3 regions of the Roseibium sp. HPY-6 genome follow, and region 1 is predicted to be linked to each of the others. Evidence: riboswitches for the same ligand, from Rfam matches in the RefSeq annotation. Region 1 holds a riboswitch; each other region holds the start of a gene.
The links. A riboswitch is a leader RNA that binds a small molecule or an ion and turns the genes downstream of it on or off. The one in region 1 is predicted to bind cobalamin.

Region 1 (3,269 bases):
TCATGAAAGAGTTCCTCAACAGGGCTTTCGTGGTCGAGCGCTTCATCGGCAGCCCTTTGGGCTTCGAGCGCAGCCTCGTCGAGCGCAATGCGGCCTTCTGCGAGGGCCGCAGCATCGAGAACGGTTACTACGCCATCCACGGTGACCCTCGTTTTCACACTCGGCCAGGAAAATGCTCGCACCAGCGGCTGCGGCAACGCCAGTCCGGACGTTTCAATCACAATGTGCTCTGGTGGCGTTTCTCGCGACAGCAGCATTTCCATTGTCGGCAGAAAATCATCGGCAACTGTGCAGCAGATGCAGCCATTGGTGAGTTCCACCACTTCGTCCGCAGCACAGTCCGGATCCGCGCAGCCATTCACGAGCGACCCGTCAAACCCCATGTCGCCAAACTCGTTCACGATCAACGCGATCTTTCTGCCGTTTGCATTCTGGAGCAGATTGCGGATCAAAGTGGTTTTGCCCGCCCCAAGAAACCCAGTCACGATCGTTGCGGGAATCTTCTGTCCCGGTTGAAGAGCGCTTGTCGTCATAGTGTGATTTCCATCTGGGGGTTGGGTTTCAAAAGCAAAGGCAGGCCCGCGCCGACAAAAACGACCTGGCCGCAAGCCTGAGCGATATCCTGATTAAGTCTGCCCTGCGCATCGCGGAACGACCTTGAAAGTCTGTTCTCCGGCACGATACCCATGCCGACCTCGTTCGAAACGAAAATGCTTGGACCCTTGAGCGAGCCGATCACCGTACAAAGGTTCGCGCATTCAGCGGCGACGTCTTTCTCGGCAAATGTGATATTAGACAGCCAAAGCGTCAGGCAATCGACGAGGACAACCCTGTCTTCGCGGCATTCGCTCGAGAGCAGGTTTGCAAGATCCAGCTGTTCTTCGATCGTGGTCCAGCCTGCACCTCTTTGGACCTTGTGGGCCGCAATCCGGTCAGCCATTTCAGTGTCATAAGCCGCACCGGTCGCGAGATAGACCTTCTCAAGACCCGAATCCATTGCAAGTTTTTCGGCAAAACGGCTCTTGCCCGAACGGGCACCGCCAAAGACAAGAGTGGACCTTCGTCCCGGTTGTTTACTCACGTCGCTCTCCCAGCCGTCCACCCGACAGCGTCAAGGGTTGAAGATGCGACGGCCGGTCTCCTGGCTTGCGGTTCAACGCGCCCTGCATCCCTTCCCGGTCCCTCTCGACCAGTGGATCATATGCAGACGCTCACCGCTCACAGTTGCGGGGGCAGCTCCGGACTGGCGCCAGGCGCATTACCGGATTCCCGTTTCATCCGGATCGGGCACATCCCTCACCGGAACCGTCAAAAACCTTCCTAAACGGATATTCAGCTTGAAACAAGCGCGAGAACTGGCCGGGCGTATAAATTCGCTTTGATTTTATCGGTTGTCGTGGAGACCTGGTTGTTCCGAACAACCAGCCCCGCATTGCCCGCAGGGGCCTGTTGACGCTTTGTATTGGTTTCAACAACTTTGATCGCTCTAGGGCGCTGTTTTATCTACTCTTTTCCACATCCGAAGCAAAAAAATGACGGCACGATGAAAAAAACACCTTCAGGGGCTTGGCAAACAGTTCAAGCCTTTGATATACGCATCCTCATCGACGGGGGCGGTCACGTACCGGCCCTGACGTGGTGATCCCCAGTAGCTCAGTTGGTAGAGCAAGCGACTGTTAATCGCTGGGTCGCTGGTTCGAGTCCGGCCTGGGGAGCCATTTTTTCCAAACACAATTCAGCCAAGACAAGCGCCTGCATCCTTTTTGCGGGGTGTGATGTTGTGTGTTTTTGAGCCGCTTATTCTCCCGGTAAAGCCCTTTTTCCAACCGGGTTATTCCCGGTCTCCTTTGGCGGGCCAATCGGATGTCGCAAGCATGATAAGACAGGCGGCAATGGCCCAGTTTCCGACGGGGCCGGACAAGAGACCGCGCTCATCAAACATCACAGCAAGAAACGAAAAAACGGCAACGGCAGCCGGAAGCCATGTGAGCCATAGGAGTTTTCCGCTGAAGCCGGCGCGCCGAAAGACAAACGGTATGCAGATTGCGCTCAGGATTACAGGCGCAAATACCGAAACCGTCTCGTAGATCATGCAACCGCCCTCACCCTTTTCGCGACCAGCCCGTCCTGGCATCGCTTAGCTTATGCCGATTCCCATGCTCACTCTGAACAATTACACTTCGGAATGGTGAGACACTGAAACGGTGCGGCCTGCGACTGCCTACTGGCTACTGGTTACTGGCTCCGGCCGCCAAGCCAAACCCGCTTTACTCCTAAGTCAGGCCCGTTGAAGAGCACGAAATCGGCTGCGCGACCGGTTTTTAGGCGGCCAACCGGACGGTTGATGACATCCGCCGGAATGCTGGTTGCCATGGCAAGTGCCGTTTCCAGGTCGACACCGATGCGATCAACCAGGAACCGGACCGACGCAGGCAGATCGATGTCGGCGCCCGCGAGCGTGCCGTCGGCAAGTGTCAGTTTTCCGTCCTGCCTGAATATTTTGCGTTCGCCGAGCGTGAAGGTGGTCACGTCCGTTCCGGTCTGTGACATGGCGTCGGTCACGAGAAAAATACTGCCGGGCCCGGTTTTCGACTTCAGCGCGATCCTGATCGCGACCGGATCGACGTGGAGCCCATCAGCGATGAGGCCTGCACTCAACGAGCCAAGATCAAGCGCGGTACCGACCAACCCGGGTTCGCGGTGTTGAAGCGGGCTCATTGCATTGAAGAGATGCGTCACGCAGGCGGCTCCGGCTTCTGCGGCTTGGCGACAACGGTCATATCCGGCACCAGTGTGTCCAAGGCTGACATGGATGCCGGCATTTGAAAGCATGGTTATCTGCGCGGATGTGACCGTTTCAGGGGCTACCGTCATCATCAGACTCGGAAGACGATCAGCAGCTTTAAGGTAAAGGGCGCTGTCGTCGTCATCCATCGGCCTTATCAACCCGGCGTCATGCGCCCCCTTTCGACTGGCAGACAAATGCGGGCCTTCCAGGTGCAGGCCTTGAAATCCGGCGACGGTGTTTTCCGCCGCAGCAATCCCCAGTTCGACAATTCTTCGCGTCGTTTCGCGTGTGTCGGTAATCAGTGTCGGGGTCATTGCCGTTGTTCCAAGCGGCAGGTGCGCCTTGCAAATGCGTGCGATGTCATCGAGCGTTTCGGCATCGCCGAGCATCAGGCCACCGCCACCATTGACCTGAAGATCGACGAGGCCCGGCGCCAGAATGCCGTCGCCAAGATTTTCGCTCGCATAACCATCCGGCACTG
Region 2 (3,269 bases), on a different contig from region 1:
AAAATGGTGGCCAGACTGAGTGCCAAGCGTTTCATGGGAGTCTCCGAAGTTTACAGATGAAAGGTGAGATGCGGCTGGTCGCTCGAAGCGAATTGTTCAAGCCGCGCCTTAACGGAATAGGCCTTTTCGATATGATCCGGCGTCAGGACGTCCTCGGGAACACCGAACGCAACAGCCCTTCCACGGTGCAACAGCAAGGCACGGTCGCAGACGCGCCCTGCAAGATTGAGGTCGTGCAGGCTTGTCACGATTGTGATGTTCAAGCTGCTGATAAGCGCAACAATCTCGAGCTGATGACGGATGTCTAGGTGGTTCGTCGGCTCGTCCAGGATCAGCAGCTCAGGCTCTTGAGCCAAAGCCCGGGCAACCATGACGCGCTGTCTTTCACCGCCCGACAAAGTGCCAAAGGAACGTGATGCCAACGGCAAAAGCCCCATCCTGTCCAGTGAGCTTTCCACGACCTCCGCGTCTCTGTCCCCGTTTCCGGAAAAACCGGTGCCATGCGGACGTCGTCCAAGAGCGACGATTTCCCCGACGCTCAAAGCGAAGTCGGTTGGTTGCTCCTGCAGAACGGCAGCAACTTTTCTCGCCGCAGACCTTGCAGACATCTTCCAGATATCGACACCGTCCAGAAATACGGCGCCTGTGCTCGGTCGGTGAAAGCGATATAGCAGACGCAACAATGTGGATTTTCCTGCACCGTTCGCACCTGCAAGCCCCAGAACCTGGCCGGCAGCAAGGTCGAAGCTGACCGGATGCAGGATGGTCTCGCCCTGCCCGGCACGCCAGCCGGCGTCTCTGACGGAAAGAGCCGCGCCGCTCACGAAACGCCTGCCTTGTTGAGTTCGGTAACAATCATCGCTGCTGGAATACGGGCAAGTGCCGTGTGCGCAAGCTTGCCGGGCCTTTCCCCGGAATTGCACCACCCGTCTTCAAGATCCCGGTATTGCTGAGCGAAGGCAACGAGGTCGTCAATGTCCGTATCCGGATCTATGTCACCGAACAGGTAGGTTGCCTTTTCGCTGGCACGATAAGCCACCGTGCAGGGACGCGAACATCCGGCCATACAGGCTATTCCGGATACCTCGAACTCGGGACCCGTCAACGGCAGTGCCTTTTGCAAAGCGTCCCGCAGGTTGCTGATCAGTTCAAATCCCGGCCGGCAATCCGTACCCTTGTGACGACAGGAGGTGCAAACGAAGATCTTGTGGGTCTCACCACTCATTTGCTGTCCCCCGAGGTCTTGAGATGTCCTTGCGAAGTCGCTGAGGATGCTCTTCCTGCTCCGCCTGCAAACGCCTCCGACGCAGCCTCACATGGGGAACATAATTCCAACATATGTAATGTTATTACATTACAATCATTTTGCAATGCAATAGGCAACCTCGATCCATTCGGACACATCGCTCTGGCGGCGCGTCCACTCAGGCTTGTCCTGGCAAGAGAAGTTGGATGGAATTCAGAAGGTTCGTTCTGTGTCCGGTTCATGTCGCCCTCCGCGAATGCACGGGGCTTTGAAGAACCGAATGTCAAACTTTGTCAGCTGTCGCTGTATCGCCATGTCACCCGCTCCTCCGGAACACCCCGTCCGGGTTGAAGTTGAAGATGAAATGGCAGGTCTCCTGACTTGCGGGTCAAAGCTGGCCTGATCCTTCCCGGGAGATCCCAGTGGTGTTTTCAGGTTCGCTCGCCGCTCACAGTTGCGGGGGCAGTCACGGATTTGGTGCCTTCTGGCTACGCCGCACCGTGTTCCCTTTTAATCCCGATCCGGCTTCGAATACGGGAACCATGTAATCTGTGTGACGAAATTCGCCGGATCTGTCAACGAGGAAACTCGCATGCGGCAACCAGCCCGTCTCACGCGTTCTTAAGCAGGAGACCAATCAAATTTATCTAAAATTTATGCATCCAAAGAAAAAGCAAATGGTCATTGATGCCAAGCAAAAGGCAAATATGATTGTTTGAAAAAGCTCGCAAATAAAGACGAGCCTGACCAAAGAAAAATAACAGTGAGGCATCAGGTTGATCTTTCGATTGGTACTACTTGCGATACTCATCGCGATACCGGGAGCTGCACGAACTGAGGAAGCTGCCAAGGCCATTGTGATGATTACATGGCGCGGCCTGACACCGGCCGAATACAGTTTCGCCGAAAAGCTGGACGAACTCGGCATTAACGCGAAAATTGAATACTTCGATGCCGAGCGCGATCAGACAAAACTGGCGGGGTTCTTGCGCGAAAGGCGGGAAGACCTGCAATCGAAGGATCTGATCTACACCTTCGGCACCACGGCCACCCTGACCGTTCAGAACTTCGAGCTGGAGACGGTGCCTCGCGTCTTTAACATTGTCACCGACCCTGTGGGCGTTGGCCTGGTGCCTTCGCTTGATGCACCGCCTCCTGGTCTGACCGGTGCGAAAATGTCCCTGTCGCCGGAAGTTATTCTCGACTTGCTGGGAAACATCCACGACCTCAATACGCTGGCGATCCTGTTTGACCCGCGGGAGAGCAATGCAGTCGCGGAAGCTGACCGCCTCATGCTCGCGGCAGAAAAGCGCGGGATTGTGCCAAAGCTTTTGAGGTTCGCCCCCGATGCGGATGAAAAGGATCTCCAGATAGCCTCTTTCCAACCCGAATTGGCGTCTTCAGACGCGGTTTACGTGACCTCTTCATCGTCCTACGTCGCCCATCACAGCGTATTGAGGGAGATCATCCCGGAAGATCTTGTCAGTGTCTCGTCCTCCACGGCCTACAGCGAGGAAGACGTCACGCTGGTTTTCGGAACAGAGTATCGTGAGCGCGGAGAAGCTGCAGCCACGCTGGCGGCCAAGATCCTGTTGGAAAAAGTTCCCGCGCATTCCCTGCCGATCAACGAGATTGCTGCATCCGACGCGACACTTTTCGTCAACAGGAACAGCAAGGCGGCGGCGGCCCTCCAACTGGAAAATGCGACAAATCCCGTGGTCTACAGGTAGAGACAGGGCCCAGTTGGTCTATGACAAGGGTCAAGACCGGTAAAGAGCGCACCCGTTGCATCAAGCCGCCCAGCCTGATCGATGTGTTGGTGCGGCGCCAATCGTATGGCCGGCCTCGATGCGCCGTAACGAGACTGGTGATCAAGCCCGGAGCCGCTCTCCCGCCAACGGTGTCTCAAATACGGATGACAGGACCTCGACCTGGCTCTTCCCCAATCTCCCATAAGCCTCCCCGGCCTCTCCGAAAAGCCAGATCAGCCGTTCGCAAAGGTTCATCGCATTCAGCACGTTGA
Region 3 (3,269 bases), on a different contig from region 1:
CTATTTGTCCGGTTGGTGACTTTTCTGGTTGGCAGAAATCGCGACAATTCTCGCTAGTGACAACACAATTTGTAAGTGGGGCACTTTCTATCCCGAACCGCAACAAAAGCGCTAAGTTGCCTGAGTTTCGAGAGCCGTGTTTTGAGCAGAACCTTCTCCCATTTGAGTTTTAAGGAACGCAACTACCTGGCATAACAGCGAGTTTGCCGATGGCTACTGGGCGAGGACCGCCAATCACATGGCATGCGATGACGACGACCCGCCGACACTGTCATCGACCTGTCTTGTCCCGAGAGTATGGGCTGCCCACCAACAACCATTGAGAGGCACAACATGCTAGAAACGGAGCGTCTTCTCCTTAGACGTCCGAATGCATCGGATTTTTCAGCTTGGACCGCCTTTCTTTCTGATGCCGAAGTGACCCGGTTTATCGGTGGACCACAGGACACCGCTGGGGCATGGCGGAACTTGTGCCTTTTTGCCGGCGCATGGAGTGTCCAAGGGTACAGCAATTTTTCTGTAGTAGAGAAAGCAACTGGCCAGTGAGTAGGTAGAGCGGGAGCTTGGTTCCCTCCAGGTTGGCCGGGCAAAGAGATTGAGTGGGCATTCAAACGCGATGTGTGGGGGAAAGGATATGCCACCGGGTTGCTGCCTCGGTGGCATATCCTTTCCCCCACACATGTCTAAACTTTATCAGGACTGGAAGATGGCGCCCGGGTCGGAAATTGGCGGATTTGTGTTTCTAACCGGGTTCAATGGTGCCGGATTGGACGGCAAGGTTTGGGCAGATGTCGCCACGCAAATAAACACTGCGCTTGACCAGGTGTTCGACGTATTGATTGAAGCAGGACTGAGCGCAGCCCATGTGGTGGAAGTCACGCGCTATCACGTGGGTCTGCGCGAATACCTATCCACGTTCCGGGCAATCTGGGCACAAAGAATGTCTGAGCCTTATCCGGCGTGGACAGCTATTGAAGTTGCCGGTTTCGCAACTGAAGGCGTCACTGTTGAACTACGGGTCATCGCGCATCGCAAAGCAGCCCCAAAAATAACCACCGTAACCCATATCCTGGCCGAGCCGTTGATAATGTAGTGCGTGTCCAGGTCGCGAGATACTCGCGATAGGCATCAAATGGCAAAGTAAGGTTAGGTCTGCTACGGCGCGGAGGGCCAGGATCGTGCGACAAGGAATACTGCCATTCGTACGGGTCGCAACGAAAGCTCGCAGTGAGCCCATTTTACCAAATGCTGCGCGGTGCACGAATGGCAGCTTTGAGCCCATTTTGCCCAATGCTGCATTCTGCACAAATGGCTCGCAGTAGCAGAAAACCAGACATTCCAATTCGGCGAGACTGATCATTGACCATTTCACCCGGAAAGCGTTAATTACATTTGATGGTTCTCAATGATCGTTGAGTCGGCGAGATGAAATGGGAACACGGTGAGGTGTAGCCAAAAGGCGCTAAATCCGTGACTGCCCCCGCAACTGTGAGCGGTGAGCGACCCCGACAAAGACCACTGGGCATCCGCCTGGGAAGGTTCGGGAGAGCGACGATCCGCAAGTCAGGAGACCTGCCATCGCGAGTTTAACTGACCCAGGCGGGGTGTCCTGGAGAGAGGCAAACATGTTCGACGCGACTGCGTACCTACATCGACGTATCTCATTGCCCCCGCTGAAGCGGAGGCCGCGATGCGCGAGGCAAACGAACCAGACCAGCCGGAGCTAACGCCATACCGGAAAAGCTTCTGTCTCACCAATTTGAGCACCGTCTCTTTGATCGGCTCTGCCCTAGCTGTGTCTTTTTTGCTTTGGCTGTGCATCTCGGCGGTGCTTTAAATGTCGGCGGTTCTGGAAATCCGCGATCTTGCGCTTGGCTATCCTGAACTGACGCTGTTCCGAGGATTGTCGATGGACGTAGAGCGTTGCTCGACGCTTGCGATTCTGGGTGCGAACGGCTCTGGCAAAAGCACTTTCATGAAGATGCTTCTGGGCTTGATCAGCCCTTTGTCTGGCAAGTTCCATTGGCCAAACGAGCAGCCGAAAGAGATCGGGTATCTGGCCCAAATGACTGAATTTGATCGCCTCTTTCCATTGCGGGTGCGGGATCTGGTGGCGATGGGGGCTTGGAAAGGCTTTGGACTTGGCGGTCGCTTGGATCGCGATACCAACGCCAAAGTCTCATCGGCACTAGATGCGGCAGGCGTGCTTGATATCGCAGATCGGTCTTTGCACACGCTGTCAGGGGGGCAACTACAACGTGCGCTTTTCGCGCGTGTGATCATGCAAAACGCCCCTCTCATCCTACTCGATGAACCATTTGCCGCTGTAGACCAGACCACAGAAGCACATCTTTTGACGCTCATCGACCGCTGGCGATACGAAGGCCGTGCTGTTGTGTTGGTGGTCCATGATCTGTCATCGGTTCTGGATCACTGCGACAACGCATTGCTCCTTGGGAATGGCGAAGCCTGTCATGGTTCAGTCGATGCGATCCTGACGCCAGAACGGCTTGTCGCGCAAAACTATCTCTCCAAAAGCCAGGCATCTTGGATGTTCCGCGCCTCTCGAGAGGATGCAGTGCGTGTTTGAGCTTTTCTCTGAGATGTGGAGCTTTGCCTTCATGCAACGCGCGTTCGTCGCTACTACCGCTCTTTCGGCTTCAGTCGCTCCCGTTGGCGCTTTCCTGGTTTTGCGCAGGCTTTCACTGGCTGGGGAAGCCATGGCCCATGCCATAACACCAGGTGTCGTGATCGGATTTGTCGTCGCCGGGCTGTCGGTGACGTCACTGCTTGTCGGCGGACTTGTCGCCGGGGTTGTGGCGGCTGCCTTGACGGCCTTGTTAGCGCGCAAAACAATCCTCAGAAGCGATGCGAGCCTCGCATCCATTTACCTGATCGCTTTGGCAGCCGGTATTTTCATCCTCTCGGCCGCTGGATCGGCAGTTCCTCTGAAGAGTTTCCTTTTTGGGTCCATCCTCGGCATCGACGACGCGTCTATGATCCTCGTCGGTGGCGTGGCGACCGTCACACTCGTGTCCTTCGCCGTTCTGCTGCGTCCCTTGATCATCAGCACATGTGACCCGACCTTTTTTGAGGCACAGACCAAACGGCCTTGGCTGATCGAGCAAGCCTTCATGCTGCTGCTTGTGCTGAACCTGCTGGCTGCGTTCAAAACACTGGGCACTTTAATGGCTGTCGGCTTGATGATTCTTCCCGCAACGTCAGCACGATATTGGTCAAGCACGATCACCGGGCAGCTTGGTCTATCT

Region 2: another riboswitch for cobalamin. It lies ahead of ABVF61_RS02310 (DUF1636 family protein); the one in region 1 lies ahead of cobU (bifunctional adenosylcobinamide kinase/adenosylcobinamide-phosphate guanylyltransferase).
Region 3: another riboswitch for cobalamin. It lies ahead of ABVF61_RS30995 (metal ABC transporter ATP-binding protein); the one in region 1 lies ahead of cobU (bifunctional adenosylcobinamide kinase/adenosylcobinamide-phosphate guanylyltransferase).

The regions. Positions count from the first base shown of each region.
Region 1 is NZ_JBEWCD010000002.1:2,975,216-2,978,484, reverse strand. It holds gene cobW (cobalamin biosynthesis protein CobW) at 1-533, opposite strand, end outside; gene cobU (bifunctional adenosylcobinamide kinase/adenosylcobinamide-phosphate guanylyltransferase) at 530-1,081, opposite strand; cobalamin riboswitch at 1,115-1,325, opposite strand; tRNA gene ABVF61_RS24765 (tRNA-Asn) at 1,643-1,718, shown strand; gene ABVF61_RS24760 (hypothetical protein) at 1,832-2,092, opposite strand; gene nagA (N-acetylglucosamine-6-phosphate deacetylase) at 2,236-3,269, opposite strand, start outside.
Region 2 is NZ_JBEWCD010000001.1:471,742-475,010, forward strand. It holds gene ABVF61_RS02300 (ABC transporter substrate-binding protein) at 1-35, opposite strand, end outside; gene ABVF61_RS02305 (ABC transporter ATP-binding protein) at 51-824, opposite strand; gene ABVF61_RS02310 (DUF1636 family protein) at 821-1,225, opposite strand; cobalamin riboswitch at 1,596-1,806, opposite strand; gene ABVF61_RS02315 (ABC transporter substrate binding protein) at 2,035-2,976, shown strand; gene ABVF61_RS02320 (Na/Pi cotransporter family protein) at 3,118-3,269, opposite strand, start outside.
Region 3 is NZ_JBEWCD010000004.1:166,428-169,696, forward strand. It holds gene ABVF61_RS30985 (GNAT family N-acetyltransferase) at 334-546, shown strand; gene ABVF61_RS30990 (Rid family hydrolase) at 707-1,093, shown strand; cobalamin riboswitch at 1,380-1,594, shown strand; gene ABVF61_RS30995 (metal ABC transporter ATP-binding protein) at 1,838-2,590, shown strand; gene ABVF61_RS31000 (metal ABC transporter permease) at 2,583-3,269, shown strand, end outside.